2 regions of the Paenibacillus sp. Y859 genome follow, and region 2 is predicted to be linked to the other one. Evidence: riboswitches for the same ligand, from Rfam matches in the RefSeq annotation. Region 2 holds a riboswitch; the other holds the start of a gene.

Region 1 (8,320 bases), on a different contig from region 2:
TCCAACGCGGTAAGTTCCGCTTATATTACCCTGAACAGAAGATAGAGGCTGCATTATCGTCGTTTTCCCCTTCGGTTGCTCGTATTTTCAAAGATTATTGATGTTTTAAGTCAAAATCAGTACGTGTAGAAATAATTAAAAATGCAGAATATAGCGAAGTGGGACGGAATGGTCCTGTAGAAGCGTAAGCGTTCGCCTGCAAATGATACTTCGCGCCTAGCGAAGCCGCTTCCACTTGGAAATTGCAATTATAAAAGGAGATTATATATATGATGTTGTTCGACACACATACTCATCTAGACGCACCACAATTCGACGAAGATCGTGAAGAGGTTATTGCGCGTGCAGTTGAAGATGGTGTAGGGAAAATGGTTAATATTGGTTTTAATCGAGATACGATCCCTACAACGATGGAATTGGCTGAGAAATATGACTTTATTTATGCGGCAGTAGGTTGGCATCCAGTAGATGCGATCACGATGGAAGAGGGGGATTTGGAATGGATTGCATCCCTTTGTAAACATGAGAAAGTGGTAGCCATCGGTGAGATCGGATTGGACTATCATTGGGATACATCGCCTAAGGATATACAACAGCGGGTACTTCGCCAGCAAATTGGACTAGCCCGTGAATTAAAGATGCCGATTGTCATTCATAATCGCGATGCACATGAAGATATTGTTAGAATTCTACGCGAGGAAAAGGCAAGTGAAGTTGGGGGCATCATGCACTCCTACTCTGGTAGTTGGGAAACAGCTAAAGTATGCCTTGATATGGGATTTCATTTGTCATTTGGTGGTCCGATTACGTTCAAAAATGCCAAACAACCAAAAGAGGTGTTGGCGAAGGTACCAATGGACCGATTATTGATTGAAACAGACTCCCCTTATCTGACTCCACATCCATTTAGAGGGAAGAGGAATGAGTCCGCACATGTGAGACTAGTAGCTGAGGCCGCTGCCCAGATTAAAGGTGTTGAAATCGAGGAAATTGCCCAAATAACCACTAAAAATGCCCTGTATTTATTTGGTATTTCGTGAAAGAGTGAGCAAACTAGCTGAAATAGTGAGATCGGACGACTTAATCATGCCTTATTATCGTGTAAAGAGCGAATATTACAAAAATTTAACCATTTATTCAGAAATTTGTGGTTGATTGATGCTTTACAACATGCATCGAAACGCGATATCATCTTTTCAGTGATGTAAGCTGATCGTAATTGGACAGCTTATTATTTTCTTGAACCAGTCTCGCTAAATCTCCAGATGATCGGAGAACGGGGGAACCAATATGACCAATCCAGATTGTACTTGGTAAAGGTCATATATGACTTCTTTTATTGGGTCTTTGGGGTGAATTCAAGGGCAATCGCCATGAGCGGTTGACCTAAGATCGGGCATCTCTCTTTTGCCCAAACCCGACAGCTAACCCCGTAGGCGCTATGAAGAGAGGCAAACTCGTGCATGGATTTCCGTTATTTAGAAAATATCGGGCCGCCGCGAAGGAGTTCCTCTAACTCTTTCTTTAGGCTTCTTTTTTTTGAATAAAGACAATTTTGTCATCATACTCTTATTTATTAGGGGGTGACAATCATGACGAGCAGACCGGTACATGATGCAGGATAGATATTATTTTAGTATCCTGTACAAATTTTATTATAGTCGCGTCAATTACACATATGGTTTATTTTTCAGACGGCGAGGCTATGAAGGAGGATCGGAAAGTGGGCATTTTTAAAGAACAAACCCATGATTCATCATCATCCAGCATGACTTACGCAACACGTTGGAAGCATGAAAGTTTAAGTAAGATCTCAGTTGCGGCTATTGCTTTAATAGCGATTAGCCTGACCGTTCTATTGTTTGCCAGCATTCAAGAACGTAAACAAGTGTATTTAGTGATTGATGGACATGTAAGTGCTATAGAAACCCATCATGCTATGTTACAAGAAATGCTGAATGAACAAGCCATTATTCTCAGACCGGAAGATCAGGTGTCCGTATCGTTGAACAGCCCGCTTAAAGACGGCGATAAAGTTCATATTCAACGTGCTGTCGAGATTAATGTAACTGCTGATGGTCAGTCGGCTACTCGGTTCACTACACAAGGGACTGTAAAGGATGCTGTTAAGCAACTAGGCATTACTCTAGATGCACACGACAAAGTATTTCCTGATTTGAATACAAAGATCACAGATAAGTTGGACATCAAGGTTGTCCGGATAAACAAACAGATTGTTGAGCGTGTAGAAGAGATCCCTTTTCGAGTCATCAAGACTTCCGATCCAACGATTGTGAAAGGAAACGTCAAGGTGGTACAGAACGGACAGTCTGGGGCAATAGTCCAACAGATCGAGAAAATATATCAAGATGGGCAATTCGTAACGATGAGCCTGGTTGGCAAAGAAGTGAAGAGCCAAGTGCAGGATAAAATTGTTGCTGTAGGTACGAAGGTAGAGCCGCCGAAGCAAATCATTTTAGCATCTACGACAGCTACTAGTAACAAAGCAAAGGCTACGAATGTGAATAAAGAGAATAATCGAGCTAGCAAGGCTGGCGTTGATTTTAGTTATAAAAAGGTGCTTAAGAATGTAACTATGACTGCGTACTCTTCAGAAGAGCCAGGTATAGGAACTCGAACCGCATCAGGCACACGTGTAACGGAAGGTCGTACGATTGCGGTGGATACCAGTGTCATCCCTATGGGATGGTGGGTATATATCGAAGGTATTGGCTTCCGCCGTGCAGAAGATACAGGTGGTGCAATCAAAGGCAACAAGATCGATGTGTATTATGATTCAGTGAAGAATGCTCGTAATTTCGGTCGTAAGAAGGGTGGAACAATATATGTGATCGGGCCCGTTAAGCCTGAACTAAACTAAACTGTTTTACAACAGCTTTCTATTCCTATACTATTAAGGTCATAATGGAAGCCATACTAAAGAAGAGGATGAATCCTCTTCTTTTTGCTGTTGTGATACAGGCTCTGAAGGGAAGAATCGTTATGATCAAAGAAATCATTGTCGTGGAAGGTCGCGATGATACGACAGCAATTAAGAGGGCCGTAGAGGCGGATACGATCGAGACGGGTGGTTCTGCTATTAATGCACGTACGATCCAACGGATCGCATTAGCACAAGAGCGTAGAGGGGTTATTATATTCACTGACCCTGATCATGCAGGCGAAAGGATTCGTAAGATCATTTCTAACAAGGTGCCGGGATGTAAGCATGCGTTCATTCCTGAAGTAGATGCAACACGTAAAGGTGATATCGGGGTGGAGAATGCATCACCTGAAGCGATCCGCCACGCATTAGCTCGAGTACATACCTCTTATGAGGGTTCGCAGAGTATGATTGACATGGAGGATCTTATACAAGCAGGGCTAATGGTTCATCCTGATGCATCTGCCCGCAGAATGGAAATGGGTAATATACTAGGAATTGGGTATTGTAATGGGAAGCAGTTTCTGAAGCGTCTCGCTATATTTCAAATTACGCGTGATGAATTCGTTAGTGCCCTCGCCCAAATTGAAGAGGGAGGTCAAGGATCAAATGAATGACATCGATAGCATTGCAACACCCAAGCGAACGAAGGATATTATAAGACGGCATGGTTTCTCTTTTAAAAAGAGTCTAGGTCAGAACTTTCTAATTGATCAGAATATACTGGATAAAATTGTTGATGCAGCAGAGTTGGATGAAACGAAAGGGGCACTGGAGATTGGCCCAGGGATTGGGGCGCTCACAGAAAGGCTCGCACAGAATGCAGGTACAGTGACTGCGGTGGAAATTGATAAACGTCTTATTCCGATATTGAAAGAAGTGTTGGAGCCCTATCCGCATGTTCATGTTGAACAAGCAGATGTGCTTGATGTTGATTTAAAGGCGTTATTTGAGTCGAATTTCAAAGATGTATCGAAGGTTAGTGTGGTCGCTAATCTGCCTTACTATGTGACAACGCCTATTCTGATGAAGTTACTGGAAGAGAAGCTTCCGTTAGAGCATATTGTGGTCATGATCCAGAAGGAAGTAGCAGCGCGCATGGCCGCATCCCCAGGAAGTAAGGACTACGGTAGTCTTAGTATTGCTGTTCAATACTATAGTGTGCCTGAGCTGGTCTGTATTGTACCTAATACCGTATTTATACCCCAGCCGAATGTAGATTCTGCCGTTATCCGACTCACGGTCCGAGAACAACCACCAGTGGATGCACATGATGAAGTGCATTTCTTCGATGTGGTACGCTCTTCATTTACTCAACGACGTAAGACGATCTCTAACAACCTCAAGAGTCGCTTCGCGCTTCCTGAAGGACGTGAGCGGATCGATGCATTGTTAGTGCAAGCAGGTATTGAACCATCACGGCGTGGAGAGACACTTAGTCTGCAGGAATTTGCTACTCTTAGCAATATGCTTCTAGAAGCCGGCATTATGTGAGATATGGACTTTCAAAAGGAAGTTCGAGAGGGTTAATTATGCAAAAAAGATGAACCAATAGAGATCATCGCCCATATCATGGGGGTAGGGGTGATGTTCTGATGAATTTAGGCGACTTGGTTGTCCGCCGATCGTATGGTGGCGATATTGCGTTTCGTATCGAAGAATTACAACAAGACCACGCCATCCTGAAAGGTACGGAATTTAGACTATTGGCGGATTCCCCACTTAAGGATTTGGTGAAAGCAACATCAGTATTTGTAAGTGAAAAGGTCCAGGAAGCCGAGGAGAGAGCCAATGAGTCCTTATCTTCTTTTTCGCGTCAGCGAAAGGAGCAGTCATTACGTCATCAAGTTCAAATAAGTGGGGGTAGGGAACAATCGAAGGAAGCTTCCTACTTCGAAGTCCCTGGTAAAGTGCTTCATTTAGATGGAGATCCTAATTATTTGCAAAAGAGTCTTCGTGTCTATGAGCAACTACGTGTACCAGCGGAGGGCTATTATGTCAGGGAGTCAGGCATGGCTGAAGCCTTGTATCGATTGTTGCCACAAGTACAACCTGATATCGTAGTGATTACAGGTCATGATGGTGTGTTAAAGCACGGGTTAAATCGAGATCTCTACAGCTTGAGCAGCTACAAAAACTCACAAAATTTCGTATCCGCTATTCTAGCAGCGAGAAAGTACGATCGTCATTTGGATACTTTAACGATTGTTGCGGGTGCCTGCCAATCCCATTTCGAGGCATTGCTTCAGTCTGGAGCTAACTTTGCTAGTTCACCAGGTCGAATTCTTATTCATGCGCTTGATCCAGTATACGTAGCTGTCAAGGCGTCATTCACATCGATTAGAGAAACCATCAACATGAACGATGTATTAAGTAATACGATTAGCGGTAGTCAGGGTGTAGGTGGAATTGAGTCTCGTGGAAGCTATAGGATGGGCCTACCACGTCTTCATGATCTATCTACACTAAAAGTAACGCCATCTGCGATGTAATTTTATTAACCTTGAATCTGTTTCTTAGATTCGGGTTTCTACTTGTTTGATGCAATTTAGAAGGCGACAATACAGTTCCAAAAAAAAATCGTTGACAACATAAAAATACTATTGATATAATTATTGTTTTGATTTGACAACCTGCCAATTGTTCGTTATAATGGACAAGGAAAGAGGTGGTCGTTAGACATGGCTAAAAATGCACTGTTAGAGATCAAGCACAGTCTCGATGCTCATGTAGGTCAAAAAATTATGTTACGTGCCAATGGTGGACGCCGGAAGACTATTGAGCGAACTGGTGTTTTGGAAGAAACGTACCCTTCTGTATTTATTGTAAAGCTGGATCAAGAACAAGAAACTTTTAAACGTGTTTCATACAGTTATGCGGATATTCTTACTTCTTCAGTAGAAGTAACGATTTGCGAAGATAACATTGAAACTTTGCTTGAGTATATTAAAGTGTAAATAAATGTGTAACACCAACGACAGTCCTCCTAGTGAGGGCTGTTTTGGTTTTAAGGGAATTCGAAATTAAAGAAAGCTATGCTAAATTGTGGTCTGTTTACTCCGTTTAATGGATGGTGAATGAGAAGGGGTTCACTGAGTTATACTATCAGGGTCATTCATCCCCATTGCAGAGAAGGAGGACTATTAATGAGCCGTAGGAAGCGTAGTGTGATGTCAGAGGATCTCAAGAATGAGCTTGCTAAGGATTTAGGTTTCTATGATACCGTCCAGAAAGATGGATGGGGCGGAATTAGGGCGAAAGATGCAGGGAACATGGTTAAGCGAGCAATTGAGCTTGCAGAGAAGGCCGCAGCTAGAAATCCCGATTAATGTTAGAGGCAAGTAAATACGGCGATGCCGTCCTTTTTCAAAAGACTTATGCTTGTTTGTAGTTTAAGAAGGAGATCAGCCCTATGGGGTTGGTCTTTTTTTTCATTACCCTCATTGCATGATACTCTCGCTGTAGCAATGGAGATTTAAGATAGCAAGTGCGAGTAGCTGCAAAAAATGTAGTTGTTTCATGTAGAAAGATGAGGGTCTTTTTCTCGTAATAGCGGCTATACAGTTCGCGTTAACTACTTTGTCTCATCTTGGAAGGTATGATCATCATAAACTTATATGACTTGATTGAGACAGTTTGTTATAATGTGTGAAGTTATTACGAGCGAAAACTTAAGGGTGGGTGAGCGCCATAAAAACCTATGAGAAAGCACCAGCAAAAATTAACTTAATGCTGGATGTATTACATAAGCGTCCTGACGGTTATCATGAGGTAGAAATGGTAATGACGATGGTCGATCTGGCAGATCGTTTAGAGATGGTTGAATTACCTAGGGACACAATCATTATTTCGAGTCAGGTGGGGTATATCCCACTTGATGAGAAGAATCTGGCCTTCCAAGCTGCTCGACTAATCAAAGATCGGTATGATGTTAAGAAGGGCGTTCATATTCATTTGGACAAGAAAATACCAGTGGCGGCAGGACTAGCTGGGGGTAGCAGTGATGCAGCAGCCACGCTTAGGGGCTTGAATCGCCTCTGGGAGCTTCATATTCCAATTCAGGAGCTACAACAGTTGGGAGCGGAACTTGGCTCTGACGTCCCTTTCTGTGTCACTGGTGGGACGGCGCTTGCTACAGGTAGAGGAGAAGTGTTACGCCCTATTCCTAATCCTCCACAATGTTGGGTTATATTAGCCAAACCGCCTATTAACGTATCGACACAGGAAGTATATACTCGGTTGAACAGTAATCAGATATCGAGGCATCCGTCAGCATCTGGTATGATTGCTGCCATCCAATCGGGGAGCTTCCACGAGGTTTGTGGTCAACTTGGCAATGTGCTAGAAGATGTTACACTTAAGTTACATCCTGAAGTCCAACAATTGAAAGAAGCTATGATGAGGTTGGGTGCTGATGGAACTCTAATGTCTGGCAGTGGTCCAACGGTGTTTGGGCTAGTTTCGAAAGAGTCGAAAGTACCTAGAATTTACAATGGGCTACGAGGATTCTGTCGTGAGGTATATGCTGTTCGTTTATTAACCTAACCTTCACAACTCTTGTGCAAAGACGTATGAAAATGGTATATTCTATATATAATATCCGGATTTAGCGAGGAGTATTTCGTGAAAAAATTAAAACGAAGCGCACGACTAGTAGAAATGACACAATATCTGTTAAACAGACCACATATATTGATTCCTCTCACCACGTTTGCAGATCGTTATGGAGCTGCCAAATCCTCTATTAGTGAAGATTTGGGCATTATTAAAGAGGTGTTTGAGGATGAAGGGATAGGAGACCTTCTAACCTTCGCAGGAGCAACGGGCGGAGTGAGGTTTATTCCTAAGATGACGAAAGAGCAAGCGCTGATGTATGCACATAATTTATGCGCTCAGCTAGAGCAGCGAGATCGGATTTTACCAGGTGGATATTTATATATGTCCGATTTACTGGGAGAGCCATCGCTCATGAACGAAGCGGGCAAAATTTTTGCAACAGCATTTGCAGATAAAGAGATCGATTGTGTCATGACGGTAGAAACGAAGGGTATTCCTTTGGCCTACGCTACAGGAGCACAGCTTAACCTGCCTGTTGTACTCGTTCGCCGGGATCATCAAGTGACGGAAGGATCAGCAGTAAGTATTAATTACGTATCTGGCTCACACAAGAGTATTCATACGATGTCCTTATCTCGCCGTGCTTTAAAGGATAAATCAAAAGTACTTATTGTGGATGACTTTATGAAGGCTGGTGGCACCATTCAAGGGATGGTCGATTTGTTAGCTGAGTTTGATGCAGAGGTAGCTGGTGTTGGTGTATTGGTAGAATCCGAGGCTGTGGAGACGGAAGAACGATTACTACATGATTATGTGTCC
Region 2 (8,320 bases):
TCCTTTTTCGATCAATATGTCTACGGTAAACAAATGACCGACTTTGCTATTGATAGCATCACAGTACAGAAGATAGACGTTGCCTCTGAGACACAATACGAATCGAACGTAACTGTAAGTCGATTAGGCGGTACTTACTCCAATATCCCAATACAGTTCACATTTGCAGATGGTCACACCTTACAAAGAGTATGGAATGGAACAGGCGATACGATCCAGTTCAAGCTACAATATACATCGCCTCTTTCCTCGGCTCTCATTGATCCAGATTACACACTTGTACTTGAGAACAAATATATCAATAACTATTTAACAGCGGAGCTAGATACCAAGAAGGTCTCCCGCTGGAACATTAGCATGACCAAGCTGCTTGAAGTATGGCTTGGAAGTCTGTCCTGGTGAGGTGAAGAACGGTGAGGACGAATATCGCCAATGGCTGGATCAGTGTCAAGAATCAATTCTACGTCGTTATCATTCTATTTCTGTACCAACTTCTCTTCAGTTACTTTCTGTACCGTTTGGTTAATTCAGTCGTAGTTCCTTTACTTCAGCGCTACCCAGACCCACCTCCCACTGAATTAAGTCAGATCTTATTCTACGTTGAAGGACAATTGAATCTCATGCATAGCCAAACCGTTCATAACTACATGTGGATTCTACTGGGCATGTTACTCTTTCGTATGCTTCTCACTCCTTTGATTCATTCAGGCATATTCTATGGGCTTCACCAAGAACAAAAGGGTGAGACAGGACTTTTCTTTTTCAAAGGTATGGCATTGTACGCCAAACCAGTGATGCTGTTCTATTGGAGTGAGGCACTATTAGTTCTTCTTCCCGCATACTGGCTAATCCCTAAGCTCTATACGTTAGCTATTAGTGGTTATATGACACCATCTATTCTGCTTCAGGCTATTCCTTATGTTCTGGGTTGGATCATATATCGATATGTCATACATCACGTCATCCTTTTTATGCAATTTGGAAAAACAGGATCAACAGGTATCATCTCCTCTGCCCTAGTATGTTTGCGTAGTGCACTTCCTGTTATTGGAATATCCCTCATCTTGGGTGTACTCAGTTTACTTTTCTTCTGCCTATTTACCGGTCTTTCACTTGTGTGGTCAGGGCTTCTTGCTCTCATACTTCAACAGTCCTATCCACTCATAACTTGTTTATTCAAAATGTGGCATATCACCTCTCATTATCATGTATGGCACTCCAGATTTTACAAGTCGTAATCATTCTCCTTTATTTCTCTCTATAATTGCTTGTTACGAGAAACCCCCGCCCTTTTCAACAAAAAGGGCGGGGGTTTCTTGTCTTTACTGGGTTATTGGAATTTGCCAAAGTGTAAATCCTCTGTTAAGATAACACTTATAACAACTTTGTAACCTTTATAGCTATTCATATTATTAGTTATTGACGATTGTCACTTATTGGTGCATCATACAGCCGAATTCCTAAGCACCAGGAGGCGGGGGATCCAATTATATGGGTGAATTGATCTTGCAACATAGGGATCATAGGGGAACCTTCAACCGAATCCTTAAGCTAACCTCGCAGGCATTGGAAGGGGAAAACGTAATTGAACAAGAAGTTAACTGCTAGCGTATTAAGTATGGCTCTTGCGTTAACCATTGGAACAGGTAGCGTATTTGCAGACTCAACGATGGATTCGGTCATTGACCGTACTATTGGAGTTACTTATAAGACCGGTGGAACAACCACCAATGGATTTGATTGTTCTGGCTTCTCTCGGTATGTCTTCTCCAAATTAGGCATCACCTTGCCACGACAGTCTTCAGCACAGTTCAAAACAGGTACAGCTGTATCCCGTAATGAGATGAGACCTGGAGATCTAGTCTTTTTCAACACTTCAGGAAAAGGTGTCTCTCATGTTGGCATATTTGTCGGTAGTGGTAAATTTGCACATGCATCTACTTCACGTGGTGTCATCATCAGCTCCCTTAACGAAAGTTACTATGCCAAGCGCTATATTGGTGCTAAACGTGTCATGAGTACTGCCAAATATCAAGCTGCTGCCTACAATTAACAATACGATAAATAGTACCTTAAGAAGACCTATGAAGGACTCGACATCCCTTGCGTAGGTCTTCCTTTTTCAACAAAATTAAATCATTTACATCAAATATGACAAAAAACAATTGCCAAACCGGTATTCCTTTGCTACAATAGTTCAAGTAAGTACATAGTAACAACTTTGTAATAAGTTTTGTAACATTTACGTTAACTATATCTGCCGAATTCCCGATACAACGGGAAGTGGGGGAACCGTCTTGGGTGAATTGATCTTGCTTCAGAGGGATCATAGGGAACCTTCAACCGAATCCTTAAGCTAACCTCGCAGGCACCGGAAGGAGTTATCTTGTTGAAGAAGAAATTAATATCAGTAGCTCTAGGAATGACATTATTGTTGTCCATTGGAACCGGAAGCGCTTTCGCAGACTCTAAGATGGACAAGGCTATTGAGCCTACGATTGGAACTGCATATGTAGGTGGTGGTGTAAACACCAATGGATTCGATTGCTCAGGATTTACAATGTATATTTTCGATAAGCTAGGTATTGAATTACCACATCAGTCTGGTTCCCAATTTAGTATGGGTACAGCGATTGCACAGAAGGACTTAAGAGAAGGAGATCTTGTCTTCTTTAACTTTACTAGTAAAGGTCTTGTATCGCACGTTGGAATATATGTAGGTGATGGAGATTTTGCACATGCTTCCTCTTCTAGGGGTGTCATTATTAACTCACTTAGCCAAGCCTATTATAAAAACGGTTACGTTGGCGCTAAAAGAATTATGAGTGATAATACATATGAGTCTGTTGCACTCGATAATTAAATAATACTTATTAACGGGCCTGTGGAGGAGATTTCAATTGAATCTCAACTGCAGGTTTTTTCACCTCTATATACAATGCAAGTTTAAAAAAGTCAGGTTTGAACTATTACTTACAGAAGGGAATCTGTGTATGAATCACCAAGATTTAATCATTATCCCAATGGAGATTGATCATGCTCGCGCTATATCGGAATGGACTTATCCCATTCCATACGATATTTACGGATGGATGTCTTGGGACCAAATGGAAGCGCTAGGCATTGAATTTGGCGATCCGATTATTCGTAGAGAACAGTATGCTTCTGTTACGGATGTACAAGGAGAACTCTACGGATTTGCACAGTTCTTTCCGTTAGAGGGTGTAACCCGTCTTGGGATCAGCATGCGACCTGACTTATGTGGACAGGGATTAGGAAAGATTGTTGTACAATCTATTGCTCGTGAGGCAGTACGACGCAGCCCCCATGATGAAATTGACCTAGAGGTTCTAACCTGGAACAAACGTGCCATCCAGGTATACCTCAAAGCAGGGTTTGAGATTACGGATACTTATGAACGACTAACTCCAGATGGTATGAAGCCCTTTTTTTGCATGGTTTTAAGAAAATCTTACGATTTCTATGATAAATAGCACTCAATTACATCCTTTATATAATATATACTGGATTTTTCATCACTTATTTGACACAATAGCTATGATGTACGTTTCCTATCCGTTATAATAAAATTATCAGCCTACATAAGAAAGGATGAACAAGATGCAAAAATATATTATGAGTGGTTTCTTCTTTACTGCATGTATTCTAGCCATCGTACTTATGTTTACTCTTCCTGGTCAAGGGGAAGTAGACAAAGTAGCAAAACCTAGTATGCCAGAGGTTGTATTCGATGCTTCGGCTGCTGAAGCAATAGTTAAAGCGAGTTGTATTTCTTGCCACGGTGATCAGCTACAAGGGGGAGTAGGTCCGAACCTACAAGCTATCGGTAGCACGATGTCAGCTGAAGAAATGTACACATTGGTTAGTAAAGGTAAAGGAATTATGCCTGGCTTCAAAGATACATTAGCCGAAGAAGAAATTGCTAATGTCGCACAGTGGTTAGCCCAAAAGAAATAACACAACATAGAAAAACGGGTACCTTCCTTATTTGGAAGGTACCCGTTCTGCGTGAAATTCCACTACTCTTCACTTTCTATTTCCACACATCTTGTCAAAGGCCTCATTATATTGCTTCGCCTCTTTCATATCTATGGCAGTTAGATATCCTTCATCCCAAGAAGTGAGACGGAGAATAACATTCTGATAATCAATGGTGATCAGAGGATGATGGTTAAAGGCCTCAGAGATGGTTGCTACTTCATCTACAAATGAAATTCCCTTCATAAAACTTGAGAAAATGAATCTACGTTCTATAAAGCGCTCCTCAACTAACTCCCAGCCCTTAAGCTGACTCAAATGCACGTCCACTTCTTCCTTTGTATACGTCACTCTTTAAGCTGCCACCTTTCCAGACCAATGTTATCTACGATAACCCCGCCACTTATATCATTGTATTCTTTCAAATAACCTTTCATGCAACAATCTCTATAGTCCATGGTCAAAAAACTGAACTTATTGAACTACCTCTATTAAATTAAAGGCACAACGGCCAGTTCTGTATCACCTATAAGTATATTGATTCGATGGTTCTCTTGATCGTGGATAACCACCCCACTTCCAACTGCTATAGATGGATTTGTCCCCAGTCCATAGAATAAATCTTCTGCCAAAGCTTCCATGACCTCTTCCTTATCCTCCACCGATAGCTGGTTCCATTCTTCTTCTTCCATCTCAAAAAATAAATAACTATCTGTAATTCGACCTACAGCAATCGTCAACTCTTGAAAAATAACTTCGTAATCACGACCATGTTTTACACCCAATTTATAGCCCTCCATTTCGTTTGTAACAGAACTTTTACAATTGATTTCATTATACAGGAAAATAGACCTTAAATAAAAAGCCCTTTATGTCGATAATATACTATAATGCGTCTCTTGTGCGACAGTCCATCTTTTCTATCTTCATTTGGCGGCATGAAAGGATTCAATTCTATTTCTCATGGATGAGGTGTACAATGGAAATTTCAACGATTATTGGATTAATTTTAGGTTTAGTTTCAGTTGTAGTAGGGATGTTTCTCAAAGGTGCTCCATTAGGTGCCCTTATGGTACCTGCAGCATATTTAATTATTTTTGGAGGTACTGCGGCAACCATCTTTATGGGATTCCCTATGTCAGAGCTCAAGAAGATCCCAAAGTTAATCAAGATTGTCTTTATTAAGAAGAAGTCAATGGATAAGAAAGAAATGATCACTTTATTTATGGAGTGGGCCTCCATTACTAGACGTGAAGGATTACTCGCTCTGGAATCCAAAGTAGAAGAAATTGACGATACGTTCTTGCGTAGCGGAATGCGAATGATTATTGATGGTAATGATCAGGACTTCGTGCGCGATGTCTTAATGGAAGATATTAATGCTACCGAAGATCGTCATAAGGGCGGGGCTCTTATTTTCTCTCAAGCGGGTATGTACGCACCTACACTTGGAGTGTTGGGTGCCGTTATAGGTCTTATTGCTGCACTAGGTGATATGGAGGATATGGCTGTACTAGCAAAGGCGATAGGTGCGGCTTTCATCGCAACTCTACTCGGTATATTTACCGGTTATGTTATCTTTCACCCAACTGCCAATAAGCTTAAACGTATATCAAAAGCTGAGATTGAGCTTAAACTTATGATGCTTGAAGGTCTTCTATCTATTCAATCAGGTGTGTCTACGATTGCTATTAATCAAAAGCTTTCCGTATTCTTAACCCCTTCTGAACGTGAACAAATGAAAGCTAGGGAGGGTGGTTTAGGTGAGCAAAAAGACTAGACGTCATGAGGAAGAGGAACATACGGATGAGTCTTGGCTTCTCCCTTACTCTGACCTTATGACTCTTCTTCTAGCTCTATTCATTGTTTTATATTCAATGAGTGCTGCAGATGCAGAAAAATTCGAAGCGATGAGTGAGGCCTTCAGTGCCGCCTTTTCTACTGGAACTGGTGTTCTGAACCATACATCTTCTATTTCCAAAGATAACACTACTTCAGACCTAGCAGCTGAAGACACTCCAGCCAAGAAGGTCACTAAAAGTCAACAGGCTTCGCTTATCAGACAAGAGCAGATAGATTTAGAGAAATTGAAGCAGCAAATAGATCAATATATCCAGCAGAACGGGCTTACCAATCAGCTCGAAACCAAGCTTAATCAATCACAGCTAATGATCTCAATTAGCGACACTGCACTCTTCGCTTCTGGTAAGGCTACAGTGAAGCCTGAGTCTCAACAATTGGCCACAGCTATATCAGGTATGCTACAGGAGTTCCCTGATTATGATATTGTCGTTTCAGGACATACGGACACTATTCCCATCTCCAACAGTGAATATGATTCCAACTGGGATCTAAGCTCCGATCGAGCTATACAGTTTTTGAAAATATTGTTGACCAATAGCAAGCTTGATCCTAAGAAGTTCACTCCTGTCGGTTATGGTGAGTACCATCCGATAGTCGATAATGATACGGCCCTGAATCGAGCGAAGAATCGCCGCGTGGAAGTATCACTTATTCGTAAGTACCAAGATAATAATCAAGTCCTGAATGTCACAGATGTCCAAGACTAACACTTTCTTATATTCTAAAAATGGCAGGCAAGGGATTATCCCCAGCCTGCCATTTTTATTGACTTTTAGAACCCTCTTCTATTTCTATGCAGCTATTGTACCCATCGATTATTCTAAATTATAATGAAGCAGGCTTCCAAGCTCCAGTTTCTCTTCAGTCGTTAGGTCCCGCCAAGTTCCAACCTTATGGTTCCCTAGTTCTATATTCATAATTCGTATACGTTGTAACGCCTCCACCTTATACCCAAAAGCTTGGCACATACGTCGTATCTGTCGATTCTTACCTTCTGTCAAAACGATACGGAATCTCCGCTCTGATAATATAGTCACTTCGCAAGGTCGCGTCATTTCACCTAATATTCTCACACCAGAGGACATTCCCCTGACAAAGGAATCTGTAACCGGACGATCCACACTTACTAAGTATTCCTTTTCATGTTTACCTTCTGAACGTAATACTTTATTCACGATATCCCCATCATTCGTCAAAAGAATTAATCCTTCTGAATCCTTATCCAATCTTCCTATCGGGAATATACGCTCCGAATGGCCTACAAAGTCGATGATATTTCCCTGAATATGCAGCTCTGTTGTACAAGTTATACCTATCGGCTTATTCAGCGCAATATAGATATTATTCTTCTTAGAGAGCAGTGGTTGACCATTTACGCGTACGTCATCACCCTCTTCAGCCTGACTACCAAGTACAGCTAATACGCCATTAATCGTTACTTCGCCATTCTCCACTCTCTTATCTGCCTCTCTACGGGAGCAGAAGCCTGTCTCACTGATGAATTTATTAATCCGCATGACTGTTTTCTCACCTCTATGTTTATGTTTAATTATTCTACCCACTATCCGATAAGGATACCACATTTTCCAATACCTTTGAAAAGACATTGATATTATTCCCGTCATTATCTACAATCAAGTAGAAACGGCTATGCCGTCTTTTTCAAAAAGATTATGCTTCCGATGCTAGCGATACTTCGTATCGCTTTAAGGTATCCGTTTCAGCGGAAATATAAGGAATAGAGTATCAAGAACCAATTTCATAATTACGCAACCCGATTTAGCTGCATCGGCGATTATGAAATTGATTCAGGTAAAACTTATACTTTCTTATATTTCAATAAAGGGGAAATGACTACACTTATACACATACTAACAGATCAATATTATTTTATGTGTATAACTCTGTTGATATTTCAATACTTATGCACATGTTTGTGCACAACATGTTAACAACCGAATATTTGTTCGTTGAATAAGCACTATTTATCTAAGGAGGGCATTAAAAAGTGAGTTGTCCACAAAATGAATCCACATTATTCTCCATAGATCACTCTATTCATGAGTATTGGATGCGCCAAGCCATTCTTTTAGCCCAGGAAGCTGAGAAACTCGGTGAAGTCCCTATTGGAGCTATTATTGTCAGGGGCGATGACGTGCTCGGACGAGGATATAATCTAAGAGAGCAGACGATGGATCCTACCGCACATGCAGAAATGATCGCTATCCGTGATGCTAGCCAACAACTTGATACCTGGCGCCTTCTAGAATGCAGACTATATGTAACGCTCGAGCCTTGTCCAATGTGCGCAGGAGCGATCGTCCAGTCCCGCATACCACAAGTCATCTACGGAACTACAGACCCTAAGGCTGGCTGTGCTGGTACATTAATGAATCTACTACAGGAGCCACGCTTTAACCACAGAACAGAGGTCATTCCGAATGTATTGCAAGAAGAG

What was found. A riboswitch is a leader RNA that binds a small molecule or an ion and turns the genes downstream of it on or off. The one in region 2 is predicted to bind cyclic di-AMP.
Region 1: it holds a riboswitch for cyclic di-AMP, as region 2 does, so the genes downstream of both, AC1TO8_RS21815 (ubiquitin-like domain-containing protein) here and AC1TO8_RS22645 (C40 family peptidase) in region 2, are expected to answer to the same signal.

The regions. Positions count from the first base shown of each region.
Region 1 is NZ_JBXCIZ010000017.1:42,120-50,439, reverse strand. It holds gene AC1TO8_RS21825 (HD domain-containing protein) at 1-101, shown strand, start outside; gene AC1TO8_RS21820 (TatD family hydrolase) at 270-1,040, shown strand; cyclic di-AMP (ydaO/yuaA leader) riboswitch at 1,242-1,454, shown strand; gene AC1TO8_RS21815 (ubiquitin-like domain-containing protein) at 1,724-2,881, shown strand; gene rnmV (ribonuclease M5) at 3,004-3,561, shown strand; gene rsmA (16S rRNA (adenine(1518)-N(6)/adenine(1519)-N(6))-dimethyltransferase RsmA) at 3,554-4,438, shown strand; gene yabG (sporulation peptidase YabG) at 4,540-5,436, shown strand; gene veg (biofilm formation stimulator Veg) at 5,626-5,901, shown strand; gene AC1TO8_RS21790 (protein sspF) at 6,091-6,273, shown strand; gene ispE (4-(cytidine 5'-diphospho)-2-C-methyl-D-erythritol kinase) at 6,635-7,489, shown strand; gene purR (pur operon repressor) at 7,568-8,320, shown strand, end outside.
Region 2 is NZ_JBXCIZ010000020.1:9,233-17,552, reverse strand. It holds gene AC1TO8_RS22655 (M1 family metallopeptidase) at 1-402, shown strand, start outside; gene AC1TO8_RS22650 (hypothetical protein) at 414-1,238, shown strand; cyclic di-AMP (ydaO/yuaA leader) riboswitch at 1,441-1,581, shown strand; gene AC1TO8_RS22645 (C40 family peptidase) at 1,586-2,053, shown strand; cyclic di-AMP (ydaO/yuaA leader) riboswitch at 2,249-2,386, shown strand; gene AC1TO8_RS22640 (C40 family peptidase) at 2,390-2,863, shown strand; gene AC1TO8_RS22635 (GNAT family N-acetyltransferase) at 2,994-3,494, shown strand; gene AC1TO8_RS22630 (c-type cytochrome) at 3,622-3,978, shown strand; gene AC1TO8_RS22625 (4a-hydroxytetrahydrobiopterin dehydratase) at 4,048-4,350, opposite strand; gene AC1TO8_RS22620 (hypothetical protein) at 4,491-4,784, opposite strand; gene motA (flagellar motor stator protein MotA) at 4,979-5,779, shown strand; gene AC1TO8_RS22610 (flagellar motor protein MotB) at 5,763-6,569, shown strand; gene AC1TO8_RS22605 (pseudouridine synthase) at 6,678-7,379, opposite strand; gene tadA (tRNA adenosine(34) deaminase TadA) at 7,871-8,320, shown strand, end outside.